Regions from separate parts of the Pseudoalteromonas apostichopi genome, predicted to be linked through region 1. Evidence: predicted binding sites of a transcription regulator. Region 1 holds the regulator's gene; the other holds the start of a gene.

Evidence for each region. The regulator LexA, encoded in region 1, represses DNA repair genes until DNA is damaged. The targets are predictions, from matches to a motif close to TACTGTATNNNNATACAGTA.
Region 2: the regulator LexA is predicted to act here: its motif matches at 9,298-9,317, upstream of QUE86_RS01435 (SulA-like leucine-rich domain-containing protein).

Annotation. Positions count from the first base shown of each region.
Region 1 covers NZ_AP028065.1:1,466,094-1,478,472, forward strand. Annotated here, with positions in the region: gene ctaD (cytochrome c oxidase subunit I) at 1-506, opposite strand, end outside; gene coxB (cytochrome c oxidase subunit II) at 506-1,648, opposite strand; gene lexA (transcriptional repressor LexA) at 2,086-2,703, opposite strand; gene QUE86_RS06550 (PaaI family thioesterase) at 2,865-3,302, shown strand; gene QUE86_RS06555 (hypothetical protein) at 3,310-3,690, opposite strand; gene QUE86_RS06560 (hypothetical protein) at 3,849-4,574, shown strand; gene QUE86_RS06565 (VOC family protein) at 4,549-4,902, opposite strand; gene QUE86_RS06570 (endonuclease) at 5,012-5,671, shown strand; gene QUE86_RS06575 (S41 family peptidase) at 5,771-7,396, shown strand; gene QUE86_RS06580 (hypothetical protein) at 7,389-7,763, shown strand; gene hmpA (NO-inducible flavohemoprotein) at 7,797-8,960, opposite strand; gene QUE86_RS06590 (NnrS family protein) at 8,981-10,213, opposite strand; gene norR (nitric oxide reductase transcriptional regulator NorR) at 10,370-11,932, shown strand; gene QUE86_RS06600 (LysR family transcriptional regulator) at 11,929-12,379, opposite strand, start outside.
Region 2 covers NZ_AP028065.1:329,094-341,472, forward strand. Annotated here, with positions in the region: gene cmoB (tRNA 5-methoxyuridine(34)/uridine 5-oxyacetic acid(34) synthase CmoB) at 1-701, shown strand, start outside; gene purM (phosphoribosylformylglycinamidine cyclo-ligase) at 893-1,945, shown strand; gene purN (phosphoribosylglycinamide formyltransferase) at 1,945-2,592, shown strand; gene QUE86_RS01415 (DUF3108 domain-containing protein) at 2,537-3,337, shown strand; gene QUE86_RS01420 (class II glutamine amidotransferase) at 3,355-4,119, opposite strand; gene fadE (acyl-CoA dehydrogenase FadE) at 4,457-6,913, shown strand; gene QUE86_RS01430 (S9 family peptidase) at 7,112-9,037, shown strand; gene QUE86_RS01435 (SulA-like leucine-rich domain-containing protein) at 9,341-9,778, shown strand; gene QUE86_RS01440 (YchJ family protein) at 9,819-10,298, shown strand; gene QUE86_RS01445 (alpha/beta hydrolase) at 10,295-11,119, opposite strand; gene QUE86_RS01450 (alpha/beta fold hydrolase) at 11,122-11,766, opposite strand; gene QUE86_RS01455 (LysR substrate-binding domain-containing protein) at 12,129-12,379, shown strand, end outside.

The DNA.
Region 1 (12,379 bases):
ATGGCAAATACAAACAGTGCAGTGTTATCGTTACTATAAGTGGTGGAGAGTGGTGCGTAGAATGTCCAGCCAAACGCAGGACCACCACCTGGCATCAGTAACGAAGCCAACAGGATTAAAAATGCGAAAGGTAATATCCAAAAGCTCCAGTTGTTCATGCGTGGCAGTGCCATATCAGGTGCACCAATCATCATAGGCACCATCCAGTTAGCAAGCCCAGTAAATGCGGGCATAACGGCGCCAAATACCATGATCAAACCATGTACCGTGGTCATTTGGTTAAAAAAGTGCGGATCAACTAACTGTAATCCTGGCTGAAATAGTTCAGCGCGGATCACCATAGCCATCGCTCCACCAATCAAGAACATGGTAAGAGAAAAAATCAGGTATAAACTCCCGATGTCTTTATGATTGGTGGTGTAAAGCCAACGCTTAAAACCTTTAGCAGGATGATGATGATCGTGATGCGCATGCCCAGTTGCTTGCTCATTAATAACGTTACTCATTATTTCGCCTCCGCTGCTGCATCAATCGCGGCTTGAATTTGACTCGGTTGGATCACATCGCCGGTATCATTACCCCATGCATTTCGCTTATAGGTAATAACCGCAGCAAGTTGCTTAATTGAAAGCTGCTTATCAAACGCTTGCATCGCCGTACCAGGGCGGCCATGTAACACGATATCTATGTGATCTTTTACATCACCTAATACAATGGGACTGCCTTTAAGTGCAGGAAACACGCCTGGTAAGCCCATACCAGTAGGCTGGTGACATGCAGCACAACTTGCCATATACACTTGCTCACCTAAGACCATAAGCTCTTCTTTAGGTAATGTTTGATCAAGCAAAGCAGCATCAGCGGCTGCTGCATTAGCCTTTTCTTCCTTAGCATCTGCAAGCCAATTAGCAAATTCATCTTCAGGTAAGGCTTTCACCACAACAGGCATAAAACCATGATCTTTACCGCATAGTTCTGCACATTGACCACGGTAAACACCTGGTTCGTTAATACGTGTCCACGCTTCATTGATAAATCCAGGGTTTGCGTCCTTTTTAACTGCAAAATCAGGAACCCACCACGAATGGATAACATCGTCTGAGGTCATTAAAAAGCGGACTTTTTTATTGATAGGAAGCACTAGCGGTTTATCTACCTCAAGCAAATAATGCTCCGTTTTTTCTGCCTGATTGTCTATTTGATCTTTTGGTGTAGATAGGATTGAGTAATAGGCTATATCTTCACCCATATATTCGTAATGCCACTTCCATTGCGAGCCTGTCACTTTAATTGTGATATCAGCTTTAGAGGCATCTTCCATAGCAATGAGAGTTTTTGTGGCAGGCACAGCCATGGCTATTAAGATGACAAATGGAATGGCAGTCCAAAGTATTTCAACTTTTGTACTTTCATGAAATTGGGCAGGCTTGGCCCCTTTAGATTTACGGTGGTGTATTAAAGCCCAAAACATCACCGCAAATACGATGATGCCGATTACACAACAGATAATAAATATCGTCATGTGTAACTCATAAACATTATTACTTATATCAGTCACCCCTTTTCGCATATTGTATTGACTATTTGCCAATACAATTTCTGGGAGTGCAACCAATATAAGCCACAAGGCGTAACGCAGTTTACCCATGTGACGGCTCCTTTAGATGCTATTGCAAGACGCAAAGCGAAAAGGCGATACAGCAAGGTGCCCATTCGTTTTTTTTATTGTTCAGAGCGACTACGTATCATTTTAACTCACTTATGATACTGGCCCCCTGTCTAACACCTCGCACATTTTTGTGTCTTTTTATTAATCAGGTGTTAATACATTGCTTTAACCAATTAGTTAAAAAATGACCAATAAGCAAGTTTTAGTGATAATAAATGTTTATTTTGGTGCAGAAATAACAACTATAATCAGCGCGTTATTTAATGTTATGGTTTACGAAGAATATACAAAAAGAGAGGAAAACTGCGCCATATAAGGCTTTAAATAAAGAGTAAGGATTCACAAATCCTAATTAAGTGGCAAAATCACAATGGCGCACCAAATTGAGTCAATTTAGCGCACCAAATAAGGGACAACTACATCCAGTCAGCGTTACGAATGACTCCTACAGCTAACCCTTCAATATTGAAAGATTCATGCTCAAGGTCAACCTCAATAGGTGAGAACTCTTCGTTTTCAGCGTGTAAAAGTACTTTCCGACCTGCTTTTTCTAGCCGCTTAACAGTTACATCTTCATCAACTCGAGCTACAACAACTTGCCCATTTTCAGCAACTTGCGTTCTATGTACTGCAAGCAAGTCACCGTCCATAATACCAATATCTTTCATACTCATGCCATTTACACGTAGTAAAAAGTCAGCGGCTGGTTTAAATAACGTAGGGTCAACTTGGCAATGACTTTCGACATGCTCCTGAGCCAAAATTGGCTCACCAGCTGCAACACGGCCAATCAAAGGTAAACCTAACTGCTCAGGTTCATCTTCTTCAATCAACTGAATACCACGACTCGCTCCAGGCTTCATTTTGATCATGCCTTTTTTTGCCAGTGCTTTTAGATGTTCTTCAGCGGCGTTGGCACTTTTAAAACCCAATGTTTGAGCTATTTCAGCGCGTGTTGGCGGCATGCCTGTATCTTTAATAAAGACTTTAATTAGTTCTAAGATTTGCGATTGGCGTTTAGTTAATGGGCGCATACAACTGGTTTTCCATACAGTACATTTAACTGTGAGTATATACAGTTATTTGAAAATCGCAAATTTAAATTAACTCCATCATATTGCTACAAAACTAACATTGAACCGCAATGAAAGATGCCATAAGGTATTAGCTTTAATTCGCATGTTAAGGAAACACAATGAGTATTTGGCACCATCCAATCACGCTGGAGCAATGTAAAGACTTGGAACAAGGAGTAACCGGGCAAGGCACTTTAATGAAAACGATGGGTATTGAGGTGACTGAAATTGGCGATGATTATTTAGTGGCCACCATGCCTGCAATTCCTGAACACCATAACCCTATGGGCATGGTTCATGGCGGAGCAAACGTTGTGTTAGCAGAAACAGTGGCAAGCTATGCAGCTAACTTTGTGATTGATTTCAATAAATTCTATGCTGTTGGTCAAGAGATTAATGCCAACCACATAAAAGCGTCTCGAAAAGGGACATTAACGGCAACGGCCAGACCACTTCATTTAGGTAAGCGCACCTCTGTTTGGGATATCAAAATTACCAATGCTGCTGGGGAGCTGTGCTGCGTATCAAGAATGACCGCAGCAGTCGTAGAGCGCTAAATTCAGTTTACTTTTCGACTGGATAAATAGTAATTTCAATCCCTGCGCCAATTGCTGAGATACGTAACAAGGTATCTGCATGCAGGGGTTGGTTAAAGCACTTTGGCGAGTTACCCGATTCAAAACCTAAATCAAATGTACGTTTTGAACAAGATAACCACTGCTTTAATGCATTGCGCGAGCAAGATTCAATTAATTCGCAAAGCTGGTTAATCGCTTTGTCTGGAGAGCTGATATCTGCAGTTGCTTCAATGCGTGCAAGTTGACGGTATTCATCTTGGTCATAATGTAAAACCATAGCGTTTTTCTTCAAATCAGCAACAAGCGCACTAATATCGTGCTTTGATTCAAGCTCCAGATCTACATTTAAAAATTGAATTTCCGACATACTCTCGTTTTTATCCTCTATTGATATCGACTGAAACTTTAACTCAGTTTTGTATATATACCAAATCTAGAATACAGTTAATGCGACATTTTGCCGCATTGGCAATACAGCTAAACAACCTAAAATAGCGCCCATATAACAATAATAACGGGGTGGTAATGAATAAACGCATGTTCAAATATGCTCGTAAAGGGCATAAATGGCTAGGCTATTTACTTGCTTTGCAGATCTTTTTTTGGCTATTAGGTGGGCTTGTAATGAGTTCATTGCCGCTTGAAAAAGTGCATGGAAAACATCTAGCAAATCGCAGTCTAAGTAACCCTTTCTTAGTGTCAGACTACTCTGCTTCTATCGATAAAATAACGGCACAATTTGAACAAATTGAAAGTATCAAGTACAGCCACTTTTTAGAGTCGCCAATCATAGAAGTCACGGCACCGAGCGGCTCCTTTAATTTTGATGGCAGAACAGGTGATAAAATGCCTGCGCCGAATAAAGCACAAATAATTGAAAACGCGAGAACTCACTTACTTATTAACGCAAATATCACGCAAGCACAGCTGTTAACCAAAGGACCAAGAGAAGTGGCTCACAAGGCCAATGTTTGGCAAGTGAGTTTTGATGATTGGCTGACAACAACCTTATATTTAGATAGCCAAACCGGTAAAGTCATTACAGTGCGCAGCTCCCTATGGCGCATTTTCGACTTTTTCTGGATGCTACACATCATGGATTATGATGAGCGCGAAAACTTTAATAACCCACTTCTAATTAGCTTTTCGGCCACCAGCGTACTGTTTTGTATTACGGGGATTATTTTATTGCTACAGAACATTCGCTTAAAACGTAAAAAGCCTGCTAAACGTGCTGGTCAATCAAAATAGGGTTGCCATCTGGGTCGGTGATAATAAAACTCGCGTCACCGGCTTTTTGTATTTCTAACCCTTGTTGCTGAAAATGCGCGGCTAATTGCTCAAAAGTGGCAAACTCTACAAGTGCCTCAGCATTTTGATCCCAGCCTGGGTTAAAGGTCAGCATGGTTTTATCAAACATGCCTTGAAACAAACCTATTAAATGTTCACCATTTTTCATTATTAACCAATGCTGCTCGATTTCGCCGGCAAATTCTTTAAAGCCTAGTTTTTCATAAAACTGCTTTGAAGCATGGATATCTTTCACATTTAAACTTACAGAAAAGGCACCTAATAACATAGTTGTAATTCCTCTAATAAAACGGCCTAACAACTATAGCTGAGTTGAAAAACTTTTCCTTTTTAGAATAGTAGCTCTAAAATGGCTGCTCCTGTAGTTCACTGATGTGATGGATATGCGTTTATTTCTATATTTAACCCTTTGTTTAATTTTTACTTTCCCTGTATCCGCTAAACAATTTTCGAGCTTTTACAGTGCAAAAAAGCACTTAATTAAGAATCTACCGAGCAATAGTAAAAGCTTATATTGTGGCTGCGATATAAAGCGCCAAGGTAAAAAGCTTGTACCAGACCCTGAAGCTTGTGGTTATATTCCAAGAAACGCCATTACCCGCTCAGGAAACGAAAACGCTCGAGCAAAAAGAATAGAATGGGAGCATATAGTACCTGCGTGGGAGTTTGGTCATCAATTACAATGCTGGCAGGATGGCGGACGTAAAAACTGCATTAAGGTCAGTGAAAAATTTCGTCAAATGGAAGCCGACATAAATAACCTCGCTCCAGCTATTGGCGAGATCAATGCAGACCGTTCTAATTTTCGCTACGGAATAGTCGCAACATCTAGTGCCAGTTATGGAGCTTGCCCAGTAAAAATCGATTTTAAGCAACGTGTATTTGAGCCACCGATTTATGCAAGAAAGCAAATAGCCGATACCTACTTTTATATGCAAAAAACCTATGGCTTAAAAATATCTAACAAACAACGTAAGCTATTTGAGTCATGGCAGAAGCTCAAAGTAGCTGAAATTAGTAACCGTAAGTCTTTATAACTAAAAGCACATTCATTTACATTTGAGGCGCTACAATTTATTGCTTTCAGATACAGTAATTGCTAATTTTTAAGAAATACTATCGGAAAGGAAGCAAATATGTTTAACAATAATAAACTCGCCTTAGCAATATTTTTAGCAGTCTCAGGCGCGTCTCTATCTGGCTGCGGTGGCGGCGGTGGCTCTTCGAGCAATAACAACACAACAAACCCGCCACCAACAAGTTCAGAACCCACTTGGACCGCTGGTGTTTTTGAGCCATCAAGTGAATTTAAAGATCAATGCGCCGTACCACGAACAGGCAATGATCCTTATAACAATAATCAGCCTTACCCAGATACTGCTGGCTCTGAGTTTACCGAGAAGATGTGGTTACGTTCATGGAGTGACGAAACCTACCTTTGGTACGACGAAATAGAAGACAACAATCCTGATAATTTCAGCTCTGTCGCCGCTTATTTCGACCAGTTAAAAACATTCGAAACGACGGACTCGGGTTCTTTTAAAGATAACTTTCATTTTAGCAGACCTACTGAAGAGTATTTTAAAGAAGCTCAATCTGGGGTTGTTTCAGGTTATGGAATTAACTGGGTATTTATCAGTAATGTTCCGCCACGAGAGCTACGTGTTGCCTATTTAGAGGATGACTCACCTGCTGCAAATGCAGGGTTACAACGCGGTGATACTATTTTAATGGTTGACGACGTTAGTATTGACACTAATACCCAACAAGGCGTAGATATTTTAAATGAAGCGCTATTTGGGCCTACGGCCGGTGACGCCCATAACTTTGTTGTACGCAGTAATGATGGTACTGAAAAATCCTTTACTCTAGTAGCCGGTAATATTGCTCAAACGCCCGTTCAGAATGTTGATACCTTAACAACTGAGAACGGTACAAAAGTTGGGTATATGCAATTTAATAGCTTTATCAGCATTGCTCAACCTGAACTGATAAGTGCTGTGAATAAGTTCAAAGCTGATAATATTGATGAGTTGGTTATCGATTTTAGATATAACGGCGGCGGTTTATTAGCGCTTTCATCGCAGCTTGCATATATGGTTGCGGGTCCTGCTAATACCGATGATTTCTATTACTATCAAACGATTCAAAACGACAAACAGCCGCAAGATGATCCATATCCATTTATCGACCTTGAAATTGATTACTCTACCTACAGAACAACGGGTAATAGTCTGCCAGATCTAAATTTATCAAAAGTGTATGTGTTAAGTACCGATAACACCTGCTCTGCATCTGAGGCGTTTATTAATGGTTTAAAAGGCATTGATGCGGAGGTAATCTTAATCGGTGGCACCACCTGCGGGAAACCCTATGGTTTTACACCAACACATAACTGCGCAACCACTTATTATACAATCCAATTTTCAGGCGCAAACTATAAAGGCTTTGGGGAATACGCCGATGGATTTAAACCAACACCTTCCCCCCAGTTTGATGCGGACATAAAAGGCTGCGAGGTTACAGATGACTTTGATCACAAACTAGGTGATAGCGAAGAGAGCTTATTAGCAACCGCGCTTTATCACATTGAAAATAATACCTGCCCAATTGTGGTGGAGTCCTCAAGTGCTAAGCAACCAAGCTTTACATCACAAGCAATTCAAGAAACAGGGCTACCACTTACAATTAAGCAGCCGCTTTACAAAAATAATATGGATTTAACCCGTCCGCTACCAGCGAAGGAAGGTAATAATGAATAAAACACTGTTATTAACCTGCACTTTACTGGCAAGCTTAGCGGGCTGTAAAAGTACCCAAGCGGAGCAACCGCAAGATGCTACGCTTGTTCGCGTAAATCCAGGTGTGATTACGGAGTTACAGCAGGCTATTCAATCCGCCAAAGGTGGTGCTATCGTCACACTAGCCGACAATGTATTTACTAAAAGTTCAGAGCTATTGATTGATCACGGCACCAACAAAGGGCCGGATGGCCTCCCTATTATGGGCGCTCATGCAATTCCTTCTGAGAAATTTGTTTTACAAAAATCAGGTGAGCAATGCCTACTTTACTACCCTAAAAAAGAGCTACGTATTCCACTACCTAATGTAGAGTGCAAAGTAAACTAACAAAAGGCGCAGCAAAAGCTGCGCCTTTTTTCATTATAGCGTTTGGTGAGGTCCAAACACCTCATAATGAATTCGTTCACTTGCAACCCCTAAACTTAGCAGCTGCTCTTTTATCATTGCCATAAATGCGATTGGACCACATAGGTAAAAGTCAGCCTCGCTAATTGGTAAGTTATCAGCAATGTGATTTACATCCATTAAGCCCGCAAAGTCCCCTCCCTTGCCATCCTTAAACCAGGTAACACAATGTAATGAAGCGTGCGCTTGCTGTTGCTTAAATAAATACTCTTTAAAGGCAAACTGCGTTTGACTATCACAAGCATGCAAGTAATGGATTGGCTTGCTATGTTGATTGCTCAATAATGTTTCAAGCATCGCCATCAATGGAGTTTGACCAACACCCGCCGAAATTAGCACAATAGGGGAATCAATTTCACGAAGCACAAAATCGCCTGCGGGTGGATAAATTTCTACTTCATCACCCTCACTTAAACTGTGTAAATAATTAGACACTAAACCTTCTTTTTTCACGCTAATGCGATAATTGCGGCCATTACTTTGCTGCGATAAAGAGTATTGCCTAACTTGAGTTAAATCACTCTTCGCTGGCGTTACTTTAATCCCTAAATATTGACCCGGTAAATACGCTACAACAGGCTTTGCATCAGTAGGCGTTAATGTAAAACTACAAATTTGCGCAGATTCCATACGTTTTTCTGTAATCGTGAAAGTGCGGGTACCAAACCAGCCGCCCGTTGCCTTTTTGTTTTTTTGATATAACGCCATCTCCTCGTTGATACATACATCAGCCAATAGGGAATAGGCTTCACGCCAAGCATACTCGACCTCAGGCGTAAATTGCTCAGGCAGTAACTCTTTTAAAGTTGCAATCAAATGCCCACCAACAATGGGGTAATGTTCTGGCAAAATATGGTAACTGGTGTGTTTATGGTTAATACGCGCAAGCGTACCTTTCAATACTGCCAAATTATCAATATTTGCAGCATAGGCAGCCAAGGCATTAAACAACGCAAATTGTTGAGTACCTGATTGCTGGTGAGTCATATTAAAAATATTTCTAAGCTCTGGATTGTAGCTAAACATACGATCATAAAAATACTCAGTAACTTGAGGTCCTGCTTCTGCAAGCAACGGCAAAGTACTTTTAACAATCTGGATCGTTTTTTCAGATAACATAGTTTTTCCTATTAGAGAGTTTAACCGCGGCGACCATCAACACGACGATTCACTAAGATGGGCGCACAATGAAATAAAAATAAGCTAAAGCCAACAACCCACAACAAAGCACTTAACTGCCATGTAAGATGGTGACCTAAAAAAGGAGGAAGTACCGAGCGTACAATGGCAGCGAAAGCAATCAATACGAATGCCATACTAATAAACGTAGGGACTTGCAGTGCCCTGCCAGTATGGCCATGAGATACACGCACCATCATGGCAATTATCATCAAGCCAATGGTGCCGACAGTGATCAGGTGAAGTGCGTCTTTGAATAAAATACTGGCACTATAAAAACTTAATGCAATGAGTCCTAAACCCACAGATAAAGCCCAATAAGCTAAGTGCAATGACCAAAGCAGAGGTACTTTTAAAACCCCTCTTTGCCACCACAAAACACACCTTGTGGCATGTAAACTAGCAAGCCAAGCAAAAATCCAACCAGTGCTCATCGCACTAAAAAACAGCTGACTCATAAAGAACCATGTAATGGCAAAAAATGAGCTAAACACAACTAATTTATCAAGCTTTGGCGTTCTAACTTGCTCACTCAAGTTAAGACCTCGCGCGGTAAAAAACGGCACGACTCGACCAGCTAGAACGCCAACTAGAAGAGTCATGATCAGCACGCCAGTATCAACAACACTAAGCGCAAGCGACATTTTATTAAGCACAACTAAGCTCAAAAAAATCATATTTAGCGCACAAAGCAAAGATGTGATAACGATAAATAAATAGTTGTGGTTACTTTTCGCTTGTATCAGCATGTCAGCTAGAATAATAATCCCAGCCAGCCACCATGCTAGCTGCAATATACTTACAATATAAAGGTTTAGCTGTTCGACCCCAGCAATATCAATAAAAAAACTAAGCCTTGCAGCAAGCCAGATAACACTGAGCAAACAAAGCTTAATGCCACTGACACTAGGGACGCCTGTCCATGTTTGCGCAGCGGTTAGCAAAAATCCCATAGCAACTATGCCAGCAAAGCCAAACAACATTTCATGAGCATGCCAAAGGGTTGCCGGCAATGCTAAATACCAATGCGCAACTCCCGCCAAAATTAATAACCAGTAACTCATTGCAAACACAGCTAGAACACTAGCAGCCAAGAAAAAAGGCCTAAATGCTAATGCCCATAACGGCCACTGATTGATTTGATAAAATTTAATACTACTTGGCATAGGTTCAGTTAAGTTAATGACTTTCATTAGGGCTCTCAGCGTTTAATTTCCTTAGCTATTGCACAGTTCGAGCCAAAAATAAAAACCAATAAATATCAATACATTAAAATTAAATACTTGATAAAAATGTCAAAATGACACACTATCAAAAGCATCAAAAAAACATATTCAGGTCAAATTGACATGCCACTCAAAAAATCAATTCTTGATGTTGCACTTGCCCTTACGAAAGCAAGCAGTGTTGATCACAATTTCAGCTATTTATTGAGTTGCATTAATGATTGGGTTGAATGTGATGCAGTCGCCTTATTATTAAAACAAGGCGATGTATTAAAGCCCGTAGCCCAGCAAGGACTCTCGGACGATACGTTAGGAAGGCGTTTTAAAATTATGGAGCATCCTCGCTTATTTGAAATATGCCGAGGTACTGAGCCCCTTAAATTCGCCAAAGATTGTGGTCTCCCTGATCCCTATGACGGCTTATTAGAAAGCCAGCATGGCGACTTTCCAGTTCATGCCTGCATGGGCGTGCCGCTATTTAGCACAAAAGCTAGTAGCGAACTGCTTGGCGTTTTAACCTTTGATAGCTTAGATGAACATGCCTTTGACGCTTTAACTATTAACGAGCTCAATCAATTGAAACAACTTGCAGCAGGCTATGTTGAGCATGCCCTGACCTTGCAGCACTTTAGGCAACACGCACAGCATAGCCACCAAGTTGCACAGCAGCTTAATATCGAGGCACTCACGCGAGAAGGTGTTGAAATTATTGGCAATAGCCAAGCCATGACGACTCTTAAAAATGATATCCAGCTGGTTGCTGCCTCAGAATTTAGCGTATTAATTCAAGGAGACACTGGGGTTGGTAAAGAATTGGTTGCGCGTAATATCCATTTAAACTCTAAGCGCCGTGATATGCCGTTGATCCACCTAAACTGCGCATCATTACCTGAAAATTTGGCAGAGAGTGAGTTTTTTGGTCACAGTAAAGGGGCATTTACTGGCGCACATACTGCTCGTCAGGGTAAGTTTCAACTCGCCGATGGCGGTACCTTATTTTTAGATGAAATTGGCGAACTTCCGCTCGCTATGCAAAGTAAGCTATTACGCGTTTTACAAAGCGGTGAAGTACAAACGGTGGGGGAAGACCAAAGCCGCTATGTCGATGTCAGAGTGATTGCGGCAACCAACCGAGATTTAAAGCAAGAAGTAGCTGCAGGACGCTTTCGTGCAGACCTTTATCACCGATTAAGCGTCTACCCATTGCATGTTGCACCATTAAAAGAGCGCGATAACGATGTTATTTTACTCGCGGGTTTTTTTATTGAGCAAACGTCTAAAAAGCTTGGCATTAAACAACTTAAACTCAGTATTGATACACAATTACTACTACGCCAATATGATTGGCCTGGAAATGTGAGAGAGCTTGAACATGTCATTAGTCGTGCTGCACTCAAAGCAAAGCAACATCAATGGCAACAAAGCATTGTCACAATCGAGCCTCAGCATTGTGATATTGATAAAACTGCGATTGCTACACCAAGCCCAGATGCTGTTAACGAACAAAAAATCACTGGCTTATCGCTCAAAGAGGCAACCGATGCTTTTAGCTATCAGCTTATCATGCAGCAACTTGAACTACACAACCTAAACTGGGCTGCCACAGCGCGCAGTTTAAGCGTTGATAGAGCCAACCTTGTGCGCCTAGCCAAACGGCTAGGCATTAGCATTAAAAAATCTGTTTAAGCTTTTAACGCTTTAAAATAGGCTTTTAAAAGTTGGCTAAATGCTTGTACTTTGGCTGTGCGATGTACCAAATGGTGTGTCACCAGCCAAAGGTCTGTTGGCCAGCTCAGCTCTTTAGGAAGTACAGGCAGCAAATCAGGGTATTGGCTCGCCACTTCATGCTGTAAACCACCGATCCCCAAGCCTCTAACAATAGCCCGCGTGGCTTCCGAGGTTTCAGATACACGTAACTTAATTTGCGCTGATTCAATATGCTGATCAACCCATGCAAAATAAGGCACTTTACCGTTATAGCCAGCCACTCCAGAAACAAAACTATGCTGCTGTAACTGCTGAATATTCTTTGGCATGCCGTACTTTTCAATATAACTTTTTGAGGCATAAAACCCCGACGAAAGCTCAGCTAAATGCTGAGCAATATAGTCGCCTTCATCAGGGCGAGGGCCT
Region 2 (12,379 bases), 1.1 Mb from region 1:
GGCGTAAAGGACCATTCAGCTTACACGGTATCGAGATTGATACTGAGTGGCGCAGTGATTGGAAATGGGATCGTTTACTGCCTCATATCGAACCGTTAAAAGGCCGCACTGTGCTTGATATTGGCTGTGGCTCAGGTTATCACTTGTGGCGCATGCGCGGTGAAGGCGCTAATTTTGTAGTGGGCATTGATCCATCCGATTTGTTCTTATGCCAATTCCAAGCGATAAAGCATTATCATCAAGATGACAACGTGCACTTATTGCCGCTAGGTGTAGAAGCCCTGCCAGAGCTAAAAGCATTCGATACAGTATTTTCGATGGGTGTTTTATATCACCGTCGTTCACCTATCGACTTTTTAGCACAATTAAAAGCACAGCTTCGCCCAGGGGGTGAGTTAGTTCTTGAAACTTTGGTTGTTGAAGGTGACGAACACACAGTTTTAGTGCCAACCGACCGTTATGCGAAAATGCGTAATGTATGGTTTATCCCAAGCACCGCCGCATTAAAACTATGGATGGAGCGCGTTGGTTTTAAAGATGTGCAAGTAAAAGACTGCGCAATCACAACGCTTGAAGAACAACGCAAAACCCAGTGGATGGAAAACGAATCATTAGTCGACTTTTTAGACCCAAATGACACCAGCAAAACCATCGAAGGTTACCCAGCCCCTCTTCGCGCTATTTTAACCGCGAAAGCTTAACAAATATCAGTTACAAGGCTGAAGGGTCATTTGCTTGATACTTTAGCCTTGTAACTTGAAAGCAAAAAAAACCGGACAACTGTCCTTGTCAAGTCGGTTAAAGTGATTTTTCAACTAGCCGCGCCATTGCAATTGTTGTAAAATACGCGCGTTTCTAAGCAACCCACATGCAACTTTTTTGAGGAAAACCTGTGAGCGAACAAAAACAGTCTCTTAGCTATAAAGACGCGGGCGTAGATATCGATGCCGGTAATGCACTTGTTGAGCGTATTAAAGGCGTAGTTAAAAAAACCAGACGTCCTGAAGTAATGGGCGGTATCGGTGGTTTTGGCGCACTTTGCGAACTACCAACTGGCTATAAAGAGCCTGTACTGGTTGCTGGCACAGACGGTGTTGGTACAAAACTACGTTTAGCAATCGATCTTAAAAAGCACGACACAGTGGGTATCGACCTTGTTGCTATGTGTGTAAACGACCTTATTGTACAAGGTGCAGAGCCACTATTTTTCCTTGATTACTATGCAACTGGTAAATTAGACGTAGATACTGCGGCTGATGTTGTAACAGGTATTGGTAAAGGCTGTGAGCTTTCTGGCTGTGCATTAATCGGTGGTGAAACTGCTGAAATGCCAGGTATGTACGACGGCGAAGACTATGACATGGCTGGTTTCTGTACTGGTGTGGTAGAAAAATCAAAAATTATCGACGGTACTAAAGTTGCTGCAGGCGACCAATTAATCGCACTTGCATCAAGTGGTCCTCATTCAAACGGTTTCTCATTAATTCGTAAAGTCCTTGAAGTATCTGGCGCAGACACAAGCGCTGAACTTGAAGGCAAAGCACTTGGCGATCACCTTTTAGAGCCAACTCGCATCTACGTTAAACAATTACTTGAGCTATTCAAGCAAGTTGATGTACACGCGTTATCTCACATCACAGGTGGTGGCTTCTGGGAAAACATCCCGCGCGTACTTCCTGAGTCTGCAAAAGCAGTAATCAAAGGCGACAGCTGGGAATGGCCTGTAGTTTTCAACTGGTTACAAGAAAACGGCAACATCACAACACACGAAATGTACCGTACATTCAACTGTGGTGTAGGCATGGTATTAGTTGTTCCAGCTGACAAACTTGAGCAAAGCTTAACAATTCTTAAAGATCTTGGCGAAAATGCATGGCATATCGGTGAGATCCAAGATGCGAAAGCAGGCGAAGAGCAAGTAGAAATTTTAGGTGGTCGTGACTAATGACCCCTTGTCGTCTTGTTGTATTAATTTCTGGTAGCGGTTCTAACCTTCAAGCCATCATTGACGCGTGTGCGCGTGGTGAAATTAAGGCCGAAATCGCCGCTGTAATTAGTAATAAAGCCGACGCCTATGGCCTTGAGCGAGCAAAAAATGCAGGTATACAAACTCGTGTACTTAGCCATAAAGATTTTGACTCGCGCGAGGCCTATGATGCTGAGTTAATGGACATTATTGACAATTTTGAACCAAATCTAGTTGTATTAGCTGGTTTTATGCGTATTCTTACTCCTAGCTTAGTGCAAAAATTTAAGGGAAAAATGTTGAACATTCACCCTTCTTTGTTGCCTAAGTACCAAGGGCTGAATACCCACCAACGAGCGATAGATGCAAAAGATGACGTTCATGGTGTTAGTGTTCACTTTGTCACAGAAGAGCTAGACGGCGGTCCCGTTGTTCTTCAAGCCAAAGTTCCGGTACTCGAAAGCGATACCGCAGAGACACTCGCACAACGTGTTCATCAGCAAGAACATATAATCTATCCATTGGTGGTCAAGTGGTTCAGTGAACAACGACTCAAGATGGAAGCAGATTATGCAGTTTTTGACGAAAAGAAACTTCCTGCACACGGCGCGCACTACCCAGAATAAAAATCTAAGTGCCCTACTTGCTTGTGTGGGCACTTTATTACTTCCTACCAGTGTTTTAGCTGGCGACCTCACTCAATACCAAGCAGAATACGATGTACTTCGTAAAGGCGAAACCCATGGTAAAGCAGTCCGCGAGCTTAAAAGAGCCGCAGACGGTAATTACGTGATCACTTATCACAGTGAAATCGAATGGATGATTTTTTCGGACTCACGAAAAGAAACATCAATGTTTACTTATCATGATCACAAAATCTCTCCAGTAAGTTACACTATGGAGCGCTCGGGAACAGGGCCTGATAAAGAATACAGCTTAAAATTTGATTCAACTCAAAAGCAAGTGCAAAGCAATCAAAGTAAATACCCACTTAAAATTGATTGGTCTGATGATTTTCAAGATTCACTGTCTTATCAAGTACAAGTTCGCGAAGAACTAAAACAAGGCAAAACGCAATTATCGTATCCATTGATTGATAAAAAAGGTAATCTGCGAAATTACGACTTTGAAGTTGTGGGCACAGAAATGATTTCGCTGCCAATTGGTAATGTAGAAGCCATTAAAGTAAAACGTTTATACGATAACGATAAGCGTCAAGCGCTAGCTTGGTTTGCTCCTGAAATGGACTACATGTTAGTTCGTATGTGGAAAGGTGAAAAAGGGGTAGAACAATTTGAAGTGCAACTTAATTCATTCACTGTGACCACGCCAGTCTCGTTAACAAATGAAGAAAGTAAAGAAGCGCCCTAATAGCGCTTCATTCTTTTTTAGATTTTTTCGCCCATTTTAAACAGTGCAAACTCACCCGGTTCCATTTTTTGCCAGCGCTCGTCATTGGTGAGTGGTCTTGTCGCAATGACAGTAACCACATCATTCGGTGTGGTTTCTTTTTGAAAATCGACCACCATATCAGCATCAATTAATGTTGCTTTACCAAACGGTGCTCGACGAGTGATCCAATGTAAGTTATTGGTACAATAAGCTAAAACATAAACACCATCGGTAAGTAGCATGTTAAATACGCCTTTTTCACGCAGTGTGTGAGCAAGCTTAGCAGCATAACGAAATACAGATGCCATATTTGATGGGCGCTTAGGGTATTTTTCGCGAATTTTATCGAGCAACCAACAAAACGCTAGCTCACTGTCGGTATTACCCACTGGCCGATAATAATCTGGCTTTAAATCATGATAATTCGATAATTGCCCGTTGTGAGCATAGGTAATTTCGCGTCCCCACAACTCTCGGGTAAATGGATGAGTGTTTTCAAGACATACACGGCCACGATTACCTTGGCGAATATGACTTATCACCGAAATACTTTTTATTGGATACGCTTTAACGAGTTTAGCAATTTCTGATTGGCAACTTGGCTCTGGATCTTTAAATGTACGACAGCCTTTACCTTCATAAAAGGTGATGCCCCAGCCATCTTTATGTGGGCCAGTATTACCACCCCGCTCTAATAATCCTGAAAAACTGAAACAAATATCCGTTGGTACATTGGCCGACATGCCAAGCAACTCACACATAGAACTCTTAACCTATAAAACTAATCGAAGGAAAGGCATGATGGGCTGATCCCTGCCTGCGCTCATTGTTAAACATAGCGCTAAAGATGGCAACTGCTATGCTGAGATTTTCAGAACTATCTGAGCAATTCACAACTAATAGCTGTTTTAGCGGCGATGATTATCAGTAATTACTCAACAATTTCTAATTTGCTGTAAATCTTTTTGCACTGATAGTCATTTTTAAATGAATAAAACTCACTGAACAGACTGTTTTAATCTCTGTTCTGCTCTTGATAATTCGCTTTTCTAGCGCTACTCTAAAAGAGGTGGTCTGACCTCTATTAAGGAATAATCAATGACTCTCATATTTTTACTTGGTTTACTCGTGCTGCTTAGTATTGCGAGTTACCACAGAGCAAGCTGGAATACCTGCTTAGGTATTACCATTGCGACTTTACTTGTTGGCACATTTGCTGGCGCGTTTGGCGCAATTAGTTGGCTACTATTCTTACTTATCGCTGTGCCACTTTCTGTGACTGGCGTTCGTCAACAATACATCATTAAACCTATTTTTGCTGCTTTCAAAAAAGTAACACCGACTATGTCGGATACTGAAAAATCAGCAATCGATGCCGGTACTACGTGGTGGGAAGCGGATCTGTTTTGTGGTCGTCCTGACTGGAACAAATTACACCAATACCCAGCTCCTAAACTGACTATCGAAGAACAAGCATTTATTGATGGTCCTGTTGAAGAAGTGTGTAGTATGCTAGATGACTGGCACGCAACTCACGAACTAACTGATTTACCGCAAGATGTTTGGCAATATCTAAAAGATAATAAGTTCTTTGCCATGATCATCAAAAAAGAATACGGCGGTTTAGAGTTTTCTGCCTATGCACAATCATGTGTACTGCAAAAACTAACAAGTAAATCAACGTTGCTATCTTCTATCGTAGGTGTACCTAACTCATTAGGTCCGGGCGAATTACTTCAGCACTATGGTACTAAAGAGCAAAAAGATCATTACTTACCACGCTTAGCGAGTGGTCAAGAAATTCCATGTTTTGCGCTAACCTCACCAGAAGCAGGTTCTGACGCAAGTGCAATTCCTGATTACGGTGTTGTTTGTAAAGGTCAATGGAACGGTGAAGAAGTTGTTGGTATCAGCCTAACATGGAACAAGCGTTATATTACTCTTGCTCCTGTTGCAACTGTACTTGGCCTTGCATTTAAATTGCAAGATCCTGACGGTTTACTAGGTGATGACAAAGAACCTGGTATTACCTGTGCGCTGATCCCAACAGATACTCCGGGAGTAGAAATTGGCCGTCGTCACTTCCCGCTAAACGTACCATTCCAAAATGGTCCTACTCGCGGTAAAGATATCTTTGTACCACTTGATTACATCATTGGTGGCCCGAAAATGGCAGGTCAAGGCTGGCGTATGCTTGTTGAATGTTTATCTGTTGGTCGTGCAATCACATTGCCGTCTAACTCTACAGGTGGCATAAAAACAATCGCGCTTGCAACAGGCTCTTACAGCCGTATTCGTCGTCAATTCCGTTTACCAATTGGTCAAATGGAAGGTGTTGAAGAATCAATGGCAAAACTTGCAGGTTACGCATATAGCTCTGATGCTGCAGTTAGTATGTCTACAGGGGCTGTTGACCTTGGTGAAAAACCATCGGTTGTATCTGCAATTATTAAATACCACTTAACTGAGCAAATGCGTGAAGCGACTATTCACGGCATGGATGTTCACGGTGGTAAAGGCATCATGCTTGGTCCAAACAACTATTTAGGTCGTGGCTACCAAGGTGCGCCAATTGCGATTACCGTTGAAGGTGCAAATATCTTAACACGTAACATGATCATCTATGGTCAAGGTGCAATTCGTTGTCATCCATTTGTGTTAACTGAGCTAGGTGCTTGTGCAATTGAAGACCGCGAAGAAGCCCTTGCAGTATTCGATAAAGCGTTAATGGGTCACGTTGGCTTTACTATTTCGAACCTTGTTCGCACTAAGTGGTTAGCATTTACAAATGCACGTTTTACGAGTACGCCGTACAAAGATGAAACCGCTGAGTTTTATCGTGTTGCGTCACGTTTCAGTGCATCGTTAGCATTAATGTCAGATATCAGCATGGCGGTATTTGGTGGTTCATTAAAACGTAAAGAGCGTATCTCTGCACGTTTAGGTGACTTACTAAGCTACTTATACCTTGTATCTGCAACACTTAAACGTTACAACGACGAAGGCCGTAAAAAAGAAGATTTTGCGCTTGTTCAATGGAGCTGCCAAGATCACCTTTACCACTGCCAACGTGCACTAGCTGACTTAATTAACAACATGCCATCTGCCCCACTTCGTGCGATGCTAAAAATCATGTTATTCCCATTCGGTCGTCCAGTTCGTAAGCCTACAGATAAGCTTGAGCACAAACTTGCTCACTTATTACAAGTACCAAGCGAAACTCGTAACCGTTTAGCTAACTACATTTACCTTAAAAACGAGCCGCTTAACCTTGTGGGTCGTCAGGAGCAAACGCTTAAAGACATTCTTGAAGTTGAGCCTTTGTTTGACAAGGTATGCCGTGAAAAAGGCGTGAAACTGCCTTTCTTCCAGCTTGATAAAGTAGCGCAAATGGGCCTTGAAGCAGGTATTTTAAGCCAAGCTGAAGCCGACAAATTAGCTGCTGTTGAGAAAGCCCGTCTTGATGTTATTAACGTTGACGACTTTGACCCAGCGGACTTAGTTGCCGGTAAGGTAGCCCGCGGCGAGAGCGATAAAAAAGCAGACGCCGCTTAAGCTAGCAAAACAATTCCAATTGTTATGAAAAACCAAACCAGCGCAAATTGCGCTGGTTTTTTCGTTTAAAAACTCTCTAGCACACTCATGTACCTATTCATTTACATGATTTGTAACAAATATCGAACGGGTAAAACTTGCGTTTAGATTATGAACAGGCAACACTTTATAACGAAAAATTAACAAGGAATAATTACAATGAAACCGAGTTTTCAAATAGCAGCCGTTGCATGTGCACTTAGCCTTGCACTTGCAGGATGTTCACAATCAACCCCATCAACTAGCATCACCGAAAGCGTGCAACAAAGCCAAACTGTTAAACAGTATGATGCTGAAACTTTTTTTGATACAACCTCAATTATGGGCAGCAGCTTTTCACCTAAAGGCGATAAAATACTCGTTAGCAGTGACGAAAGCGGCATTTATAGCCTGTATGAAGTAGATATAAAAACCGCCAAAAAAACCCGCTTAACAGACTTTGAAGACAGTACTTATGCAGTGGCTTATTTCCCTCAAGATGAGCGCGTATTATTTACTAAAGACTCAGGCGGTAACGAGCGTTATCACATCTATGTTCGCGAAACAGATGGCACAGTGAAAGACCTCACCCCTGGTGAAGAAACCCGAGCAGGGTTTGCTGGCTTCACCGAAGACGGTAAACAGTTTTTTATAACCAGCAATCAGCGTGATGCTAAGTTTATGGACCTATATCGTGTTGATGCTAACAGCTATGAAGTAACACCTGTTTATCAAAATACCATGGGCCTTGATGTCGGCGCAATCAGCCCTGATGGCCGTTTTATTGCTTTATCGAAAAACAATTCGAACAAAGACAGCGATGTATTCATACTTGATACTCGTAAAAAAACTCTGAAACCAGAGCTCATTACCCGCCATGACGGCGACGCTAAATACGGCCCTGAAACATTTTCAAGAGACAGTAAATCATTGTACTACTCAACTGATGCTAAGGGTGAGTTTGCAGAAGTATGGCGTTATGATTTAACTACCGGTGAGCACAGCCCTGCCCTCAAAGATGAGTGGGATGTAAGCTTTATTTACTTCTCTAAATCTGGCCGTTACCAAGTAAGCGGTGTTAATGCTGATGCAAGCACTAAGGTGTCGATAATCGATACCACCACAGGTAAAGGTATTGCCATGCCATCACTGCCTGCTGGTAACTTACGCGGTGTAAATTTTTCAGCTGATGAAAAAACCATGGCGTTTTACCTAAATTCAGACACCTCTCCAAGCAACCTATTTGTATGGCAAGTCGGTGAGTCGAAAGCTAAACAATTAACCAATACATTAAGTGATGCAATTGATCAAAGTGACTTGGTTGAAAGCACCATCGTGCGCTTTAAAAGCTTTGATGGTTTAGAAATTCCGGGAGTTTTATACAAGCCTAAGCAAGCCAACAGCAACAACAAAGTACCTGCTTTAGTATGGGTGCATGGCGGCCCTGGTGGACAAAGCCGCACTGGATATAGTGCTATGCAGCAACATCTAGTAAATCATGGTTATGCCATTTTTGCAGTCAATAACCGAGGTAGCTCAGGTTACGGTAAAACCTTCTTCCATTTAGATGACAAAAAGCATGGCACTGACGATTTACAAGATATCGTTTACGGTAAAAAACACCTGCAAAGCCTAGATTGGGTCGATGCTGATAAAATTGGCATCATAGGGGGCAGCTATGGTGGTTTTATGACTGCTGCTGCACTTGCATTCGAACCTGAAGAGTTTAAAGTCGGCATTAATATTTTTGGTGTAACGAATTGGGTTAGAACCTTAAACTCGATTCCACCATGGTGGGAAAGCTTTAAAAAGGCGCTGTATGACGAAATGGGCGACCCCGCGACAGATGGTGAACGTCACCGTGCAATTTCGCCACTATTTCATGCTAAAAACATCACTAAGCCTTTAATGGTGATTCAAGGTGCTAACGACCCTCGCGTTTTACAAGTTGAAAGCGATGAGCTCGTTGCCGCTGTAAAAGCAAATGGTGTGCCTGTCGAATATGTATTATTCGATGATGAAGGCCATGGGTTTACTAAAAAGGAAAACCGTATAAAAGCCTCAAACGCATATCTTGAGTTTTTAAATACCTACTTAGATAAATAGCAGAATTACAAAGATTAAGAGCCGGTTTCTATACCGGCTTTTTTATGCAAAATACCTGTATAGAAGCAAAACTTAGCTATTTAGACAGTACTGTATAAAACACTGTATAGCTTTAGCGGTAAATTTCTCACCTTTTTCAACCTTCAAAACAAAACCATAACCAACTGTTTAATAACAACTAAATTATTTTAAATAAAATAAAACTGAATTATTGGTTAAAAAATAGCAAAAAAGTACTTGCGCAAAAATACTGTATAAACTACTGTATACACATACTGTATAAACAACCAGTGAGTGAAAGTTATGTTACAGCCAATTACCTTAAGAACAGTTAAAAGCTACCAACAAGATAACGACAAAGCGTCTGTTAACTTAATTCAAATTGAAGATGAAATATCAGCAACCTTTGAACTATTAAAGGTATTGCATCATTACAATAGCCAAAATGCATGGACCCTATTAATTGCTCCTGATCATGTTCCTAGTAAAGCGTTATTAGATTCGTGTTCGATTGATACCAGCAAACTGCTTGTAATAAGACAAAAGCATTTAGTTAACCTTGAGTATGTACTTAGCTCAGCATTACATAACGGTAATTTTGCTGCTGTAATCACATGGACAGATATTGTAAGCAATCATCAACTTGATTCGATGAACTTAAACCTTGAGCAGGCATCTGCTAAGTTTTATTGTTTTACAAAAAGCGCCCAATTAAACAATTTAGTACCGCAGCCACAATAGGCTTGTTAAAATAACAATTTATAGTTTTAGGTAAGTTGTTATGACATCACTCACACACTCCCTTTGTCCTTGTGGCAGCGAATTGACTTACGAGCTTTGCTGCCAACCTTTTCATACAGGTGCAAGCCAAGCTGATAACCCAGAGCAACTTATGCGTTCTCGTTTTAGTGCCTACGCGCTAAAAGATGCTAAATATGTATTTAGTACCTATGCACAAAGCCAGCAAGCCGCTAACCCGGTTCGCGAAATCAAAGATTTTGCTAATAGCTGCCGTTTTACCAAACTCAGTGTTTTAGATACTGAACATAATGATCAAGAAGGTTTTGTAGAATTTAAAGCAAATTACTTTTACCAAAACTTGTATTGTGAGTTACACGAAAAATCGCGTTTTATTAAAGAAGATGGCCTATGGCGTTACCTAGATGGTGATATAACGCCAGTTGCAGATATTAAAATTGGCCGTAATGATGAATGCCCTTGTGGTAGCGGCAAAAAATATAAAAAGTGTCACGCTCTTTAGTTATCATTAACCTGGTAAATCCAGTCTAAGGCTTGGGTAATCGTTGTTGGGAATGCTGTTGCATGGCGTGCCTGAGGGATAACAAATAAATTTGTTGTAACCAGCGCGCCGCTTTGTTTATTAATTTTAGCTGCTAATTGCCTTGCGCCCGAAACCATTTGTTCACCTTCACTTTCTTCAAGTTCTCCGATACCAATATACACTTTAGTTGTTTTGCTCGTGGGCACCACAGGTAAAGCTAAAAGGTCATGCTGCTTAAACCACACTGAAGGGCTACCTATGACATAACTAGAAAAAAGCGTAGGCTCAGTAAACAAGGTATAGGCTGCAAATAAACCACCAAGCGAGTTACCGACCAAGGTGTTTTTTTGGCTTGTTCTGTAGTGAGCATCAATATAGGGCAATACGGATTGTTTTAAATAATTGAGGTAGTTTCTTGCTCCCCCAGTCTGTCGCTGCCAATTTTTATCTTCAAATGGGGTGTAGTCATAAATACGGCTATTAAGCCCAGACATGCCTTTTTGGTATCCTATAGCAACGATAATCACCTCTTCAATGGACCCCGAATTCATCATAAAGCGACTAGCACCAGAGGCAATTGGCAAACTATAATTTGCATCTAATAGATACACCACAGGGTAGCGTTTATGACTTTGCTTTTGGTAGCTAGGTGGCAGTTTAATAGTGATTGGGTATTCGTTGTCTGAATGTTTATCTTTAAGCAAAACTGTATCAGTGCGCGGCAACGTAAACGGCTCAGCATCGCTTGAAAAGCTTATTCCGAAAACACTAATCGCTAAAAATAACAATATATAAGGCATAGTTAATCCTTTAGCCACTTCTTAATAGGTAACACCCATTCATCTTTTGGCTTATAAAATGCGCCATGTGAAAGCCCTGTATTGATGCTTATTTCTTCGAACTTGGTTACCTCATTCCTATCAATTAAAAATTGGCAAGAGCCAACCTGATCTGAACGTTCAAAGATAGAGTAAACCTTGCCGTAAGCTTTAACTGATGGGAGCTTTTTAATTAAACCAGCACAACCAGCTAAAATAATTAAGTTGATATTTGTACGTTTAAGTTCATTGGCTGCCATTATCGACAATGCCCCACCCCTTGAAAAACCAACCAAACTGATGTTTGATTCAGCAACACCGGCAGTTATTAATGCTTCAACGTCTGCCGCAAGCTTTTTCGCAAACACAAAAGGTTCAGTGCCTTTTGGTCTATGGTAAGCAATTAAATGATAGCTCTCATCTGCAAGCGCTTCTTTTACGGCAACAAAATCATAAATCCCAAAGGTTTTGTGAACAGGCTTAGGGTTATGCCCTTCTACAATAAAACCATGTGAATAAAAAACATAGTGACCATGTGGGTCAATTTCTGTCGGAAACTGGCTGTTAATAGTGCCAGCAAAAGCAGGCATAACCCAACAAGCACAGAGTAAAAATACAGTACGCAACACAGACATCCCTATGAAAAATAAAACTACCATTGTTTTAGATAATAACATTATAAAAAATAATACCTTAGCGAACAGCTCTACCCTACTACTATTAATTGAAAATAAATATCAAGTTAGTTCTCGCAAGCTATAACACTGTTAAAATAGCAAGTTTCAACTTGAGGTAAATTCATATAATTTCATAACTAAAATACAAACAATTACATGACAACGCTGTCATTTTTTTACAGAAAGGCGTATTGTAAAAAAGCGGTTAAATTAATCGCCAACTTTAGACGTCTAGACGTTGAAAAAAAGAATTCTAAGGCGTAGTATGTTCGTAATCTGAGTCAGACTCACATTTTTCATGAGATTTTTTAAAGATGATTGATATAAAACACTTAAAAACCATAGCGACCCTTAAAGAAACAGGCTCTTTGGTCAATACAGCGCGTGAGTTATTTCTAACTCAATCGGCTTTATCGCATCAAATTAAAGATCTTGAGAATAAGTTAGATTGCCAACTGTTTGAACGTAAGACACAGCCTGTGCGCTTCACACCACAAGGTATGTTACTTCTGGAGCTTGCTAACGAGGTATTACCTCGAGTTGAAGCAACGAAATGTCGCTTAAA